Regions from separate parts of the Macrococcoides bohemicum genome, predicted to be linked through region 1. Evidence: riboswitches for the same ligand, from Rfam matches in the RefSeq annotation. Region 1 holds a riboswitch; the other holds the start of a gene.

Region 1 (3,208 bases):
GAAGACTTTGAGGCTAATGAGACGATCGATGGAACGAATAAAACTGTATCTCCTGCACTTGTTGATGCGCATACACATTTAGTACACGGTGGTTCTCGTGAACATGAGATGAGTTTAAAGCGTCAAGGTGTTTCATATCTTGAAATTTTAGAACAAGGTGGCGGTATTCATTCAACTGTGAAAGCTACGCGTGAAGCATCTGAAGAAGAACTGTTCGAGAAAGCTGAGCATGAATTACTCCGAATGATTCATCACGGTGTATTAAGTGTAGAAAGCAAGAGTGGATATGGCTTATCTTTAGAACATGAGTTAAAGCAACTGCGTGTATCTAAACGTCTTCAGGAGAAATACGGCATCAATATGAAACATACATATCTTGGGCCGCACGCAGTACCAAAAGATAAAGATAGTGAAACATTTATTGATGAATGTATTAAAGATTTACAGGAAGTTAAGGATATTGCAGATTTTGCTGATATTTTCTGTGAGACAGGTGTATTTACAATAGATCAGTCTCGTAAATATATGCAGGCAGCAAAATCGGCTGGTTTACCTGTTAAAATTCATGCAGATGAAATCGACCCATTAGGTGGATTAGAGTTAGCAATAGAAGAAGAAGCAATTAGTGCTGATCACCTTGTTGCAGCGAGCGAAAAAGGTAAGCAGATGTTAGCAGACAGTGATACAGTAGCTGTATTATTACCAGGAACAACTTTTTATTTAAATAAAGAAGAATACGCAGATGCTCGAGGCATGTTAGACAACAATGGAGCAATTGCGATTGCAACGGATTATAATCCGGGAAGTTGCGTAACTAGTAATTTACAGATGGTAATGAGTATAGCAGCACTTAAGTTGAAGTTATCACCGAAAGAAATCTGGAATGCAGTAACTGTTAATGCGGCGAAAGCAATGGGTGTTGACGCAGGTACGATAGATACTGGTGACGCAGCTAATCTAGTCATCTGGCATGCAAAGAATCATGAATATATCCCTTATCATTATGGTGTGAACCATGCAGAAAAAGTAATCCATAACGGTAAAGTGATTGTGAATAATCAATTTAAATTATAATACCAGAGACTGGGGCAGAAGTGTTCTGCCGTTTAAGCTGTTAAACAGAAGAGCGCTAAGACTTATGTCTCACCCTCTATACAATTTTAAATGAAATATATTATTTGCATTGATTTTTTATACAATCTTCGCTATGATGAAATTGTCTTAATTGACAGACAAGTTAATAACTATTCTTTCGGGGCAGGGTGAAATTCCCAACCGGCGGTGATAGTCCGTGAGCTGATAATATATATTTGATGCTGATTCTGTGAAACTCAGAAACCGACAGTATAGTCTGGATGGGAGAAAGAATAAGGTGCCATTGTGATGGTTTATTTGTTGATGTATAAATTCTGCAAATACTATTATCATGGTCTTATTTATTGAACCTAAAATACAAATGCCCAAATCTTTTGATTTGGGCATTTTTTTATAGGAGATGAATAATAACTTGTATTTAGATAAAGCATTTGAACTTGTTAAATGGACGGATGGTCAGACAGGCAGTAATCCTGCTGTAGGTTGTATTGTAGTGAAAGATAATAGAATTGTAGGTATTGGTGCACATCTTACGGAAGGTGAAGCACACGCAGAAGTGAATGCACTGAATATGGCAGGACGACATGCAATTGGAGCCACGCTTTACTGTACGCTCGAACCCTGCAGTCATTTTGGTAAGACGCCACCATGCACACAAAAGATTATCGATAGTGGTATAAAGCGAGTGGTATATGCTGTGCAAGATAAATCGCTGCATTCAGGTATTGATGCTATGAAAGCGCACGGAATCGTTGTAGACCAACTGTATATCAGTGAAATCGATGACTATTATCAGCCGTTCTTTAAAGCAAAGCTACGTAAGTTACCTTATACGATACTGAAAATGGGTGTGACACTCGACGGTAAGACAGCAGATGATGATGACGTTAGTAAGTGGATTACTAATGAAGCATCAAGAAATCATGCACACTGTGTGCGTTATACCAGTGATGCCATACTTGTAGGCTACAATACATATAAACATGACCAGCCAACACTTGATAGTAGAAATTATAGAGATAAATGGATCAGGAAAGTCGTTATTTCTAATGGATTATTCGAAATAAATGACAAAGATAATAATGATTATGACAAATCACGTTTAATCGTTGTGACGACAACTGAACAGTCGATTGATGGTGTTACCGTAATCGTACTCACTGATCTACATCCTGAAACCATTTTAGAAGCCTTATATAAACATAAAATTAACCGCATAATTATAGAAGGCGGTATGCAGACGATGCGTGCGTTTGTATCTGCCAGAACTTTTGATGAAATACACCAGTATATTGCCCCGAAAATTTTAGGTGGATCCTCAAAGCATCAGTTTTTAACAACTGATCAACCTTCACAAATGTCAGAAATTACTGACCTTTCTCTTGTCTCTGTTAAGACTTTCGACCAGGATGTATTACTGATTTACAGAAAGGATGATGTTGATGTTTACAGGCATCATTGAAGAAGTTGGTGTCATAGCTCAACTGAAAAAGCAGGGAGATACTACCTTTATGACGATAGATTGTAATCGTATTATTGAAGACATGCACATTGGTGATTCTATCAGTGTGAACGGTGTATGTCTTACAGTCACTGCCTTTAATCATTCGAGCTTCAATGTGGATATATTAGAAGATACGAGTGCTATTACGTTGTTTCGAAATATGAAGCAAGGTACGAAAGTAAATTTAGAACGTGCATTATTACCGACAACAAGGCTTGGCGGTCACTTTGTAACTGGCCATGTCGATACGAGTCTCATTGTAGAAAGCGTTAATCACAGGGAAAAGACAATGCAGTTAAAGCTCAGACTTCCAAATGAATTTCGCAAATTTGTTATTCCGAAAGGCTCGATTGCAGTTAACGGTATATCTTTAACGATTTTTAAATTAGATCATAGCGTTGAGCTGAATATCATACCTGAAACGGTAAGAAGCACGATGCTTTCAGAACTTAAACCAGGTGATAAAGTACATATTGAATTCGATATGTTAGGAAAATATATATTGAACAGTAAACAAGAAGAAAGTGGTCTTTCTTTATCGAAATTGGAGATGATGTTGTAATGTTTGATACTCTTAAAAGTGCATTAGAAGATTTAAAGGCAGGTAAG
Region 2 (3,208 bases), 360 kb from region 1:
TCTTTAATGGGATTCTTTAATTCGTATTTGAAAAGCGAGTCTGGCCATACGCTTAAGCAGCAAGCTGAAAAAGCTGAGCTCGTATTAACGAGTCATCACGATCAAAGCGATGCATTAACTTATGTGAAAGAATTAATAGAAAATCCTGCAGGTATTATTATTGTTCAAAATAAATCGGACTTAGATGTAACATACGATGATCCACTCAAACAGCTAATGGTAGACGAAATCAAAGGAAATGACGCTTTTGATAAAGTTTTTGAGAAAGATGAATATGTTGTAAAAGATATTAAAGTAAATTACCAGGATAACAGACATGAATATATCCTTATCGGATACCCTTCTCAAGCTTTTAATTATAAAGACAGTGGGATATTTATCTATCAGGATACTAATTCAATGGATGATGCACAAAATTATATTACTTTTATTATTTTTATCGTGGCAATGTTATTATTGATACTTACTACTATCTTTGCATTTTTCTTATCCAATAAGATTACAAAACCATTGTTACTGTTAAAGACAGCTGCTTTTAATTTAGCAAGAGGTGAGCGTAACAATAAAATAGCTGTATATTCCAGAGATGAGATTGGTGAATTAGCACTTGCGTTTAATAAGATGGAGCAGGAGATAACATTAAATATCAGTAAAATATCCCAGGAACGTAATTTAAGGGATCGATTAATCAATGCAATGGAAGACGGTGTTTTAAGCTTTAATATGGATCTTGAAAAACAGCTTCAAAACCCGATGGCAGAGAGATTTTTAGATGATATTTCTCAGGAAGACACTGATATTTTAAGTAAACTCGTGAATCAGGTAATGCAATCTGATGAAACAATATATCATGAAATTTCTACATTTAATAAACATTATGTACTCATCATCTCGCCAGTCAAAAATACGACGCAGGGACAAAATAACGGTGCTGTCGCTATCATTCGTGATATGAGTGAAGAGAAAAAGATAGATATGATGAAACAACAGTTTATCGCAAATGTTTCTCATGAATTACGTACGCCAATCCAAATGTTACAAGGGTATACTGAAGCAATTTTAGATGGCATAGTCGTTGAAAAAGATGACGTGGATGAGTTTTTAAACATTATTTTAGATGAATCTAAACGATTAAACAGGCTGGTTAATGAGTTAATAAATGTTGCTCGTATTGACGCTGGAGAAACGACTTTAAATAAAGAAGTGATGGATATATCGCCTTTACTTGAAAAAAATATTCAGAACTTTAAGCAGAGTGCTATAGAACATGAAACAACATTGCAACTAGATTTAAAGCATACAAAAGAGGTAGTAATTGATTATGATAAGATATTCCAGGTCATTACAAATCTGCTGGACAATGCAATGCGTTATACAAAGAGTGGGGACACTATAAAAATTTCAACATACAATGATACAAACAACCTGTATATAAAAATTGCTGATACTGGAGTAGGTATTGCTAAAGAACATATCAATCATATATTTGATAGATTTTATAAAGTTGATCAGGCAAGAACACGAGGTAAGCACGGCACTGGATTAGGTTTATTTATCGTAAAAGCTATCATTGAAAAACATCATGGTGAAATTAAAGTTGAAAGTGAGCAAGGTGTTGGCACAACGTTCACTATTTCGATTCCGTTAGTTGACACGAAGCAGTAGTTTGGTACAATGATTTATGGCATATGCCAATAATACACATTCATCTTCGGGGTCGGTGAAATTCCGAGCCGGCGGTAAAAGCCCGCGACCTGCATTATGCAGCTGATTTGGTGTAATTCCAAAGCCGACAGTACAGTCTGGATGGGAGAAGATGGAGGTCAGAGTTTCGTCAAGTTAATTTGTCCTCCTGATTCAAAGATGAAGTAAGGAGAAATTATGACAAAATTGAATAGAACAAGAAGTCTGATACTGATCAGTTTATTAAGTGCGATTGCATTCATACTGATGTTTTTAAAGGTACCAGTACCTTTCTTGCCACCGTATTTAACGATTGATATCAGTGATTTACCTGCAATTATTGCGTTATTTACTGCTGGACCTGTAGCTGCAGTACTTATTGAGTTTATTAAGAACATACTCAACTTTGTAATGAACATGACAGATCCAGTTGGTCCTGTTGCTAACTTTTTAGCAGGGACATCGTTTATATTGACACTGTATGTGATTACAAAAGGAAGATTTAATAAGATAATACCAGCATTTATCAGTGCTACAATCGTAATGACGATTGTTATGAGTATGCTTAACTATTTCGTGTTATTACCAATGTATGGCATGATTATGAATTTAAATGATGTTGTCAAGAATATTCAGGTTATCGTAACAGCAGGTATAATTCCCTTTAATATGATTAAAGGATTATTGCTGACAATTCTCTTTTATATCATTGTTAAACCGTTAGTACCGTTACTTAAAAAACAAATGAAAATTAATAATTAATAGCATAGAACATAACTTGACAAAAAAGCTTGAAGTTCGAATTGAACTTCAAGCTTTTTTAAAATATTATTCAAATTTAAGTGCGTCGCCATCAAATGATTCATCTGCAACTTTAATTGAATCAGTTGGGCAACCTTCAAATGCATCGATCATATCTTCTTCTAATTCTTCCGGTATTTCCTGAGTACCTTTGTTATCATCTAAAATAACATAGGCAATACCTTCATCATCATAATCATATATATCAGGTGCCGCTGCACCACAAGCACCGCAAGCGATGCATGTATCCATATCAACGATCGTATATTTACCTGCCATATTTTTTCGCCTCCTCACACTTTCATGCTACACTAGTTATAACATACATAACTATTTTAGTGATAGTTAAGCACATTTTCAACAAAAATATTTCAAGGTGACAATAATGAAAACGATTAATCGGTATATAAAGACGCATTACCTAACAGATAAATCAGTCAAAAGTTTATGGAAATTATTGATTGGTGCGCGAACACAGCAGACTTATTTTGATGCAGTGATGCAAGATCTATTACCAGTTTATGAATTGTATCCAAATGTTTCATTTGAGGCTGTCACTCGGCTCGTTCATAATGATAATGATGTAAATTTTATTCAAAACAATGATCTGAAACTATATCCATACTTTTACTATGCAAGTGAGTTATCTTTTACATCCTTTGTTCTATTGCTTCAAACAGTTTCTGAATATCTCTATCATTCCTCTGACTATTTACCTAGTTCA

The links. Region 1 has a riboswitch for FMN ahead of ribD (bifunctional diaminohydroxyphosphoribosylaminopyrimidine deaminase/5-amino-6-(5-phosphoribosylamino)uracil reductase RibD). Riboswitches for the same ligand answer to the same signal wherever they lie in the genome.
Region 2: linked by a shared signal. The riboswitch ahead of HT586_RS07280 (ECF transporter S component) and the one ahead of ribD (bifunctional diaminohydroxyphosphoribosylaminopyrimidine deaminase/5-amino-6-(5-phosphoribosylamino)uracil reductase RibD) in region 1 are both predicted to bind FMN.

The regions. Positions count from the first base shown of each region.
Region 1 covers NZ_CP054482.1:1,769,094-1,772,301, reverse strand. Annotated here, with positions in the region: gene hutI (imidazolonepropionase) at 1-1,074, shown strand, start outside; FMN riboswitch at 1,245-1,371, shown strand; gene ribD (bifunctional diaminohydroxyphosphoribosylaminopyrimidine deaminase/5-amino-6-(5-phosphoribosylamino)uracil reductase RibD) at 1,508-2,557, shown strand; gene HT586_RS09120 (riboflavin synthase) at 2,538-3,161, shown strand; gene ribB (3,4-dihydroxy-2-butanone-4-phosphate synthase) at 3,161-3,208, shown strand, end outside.
Region 2 covers NZ_CP054482.1:1,411,241-1,414,448, reverse strand. Annotated here, with positions in the region: gene HT586_RS07285 (ATP-binding protein) at 1-1,665, shown strand, start outside; FMN riboswitch at 1,704-1,822, shown strand; gene HT586_RS07280 (ECF transporter S component) at 1,882-2,445, shown strand; gene HT586_RS07275 (ferredoxin) at 2,512-2,763, opposite strand; gene HT586_RS07270 (helix-turn-helix domain-containing protein) at 2,870-3,208, shown strand, end outside.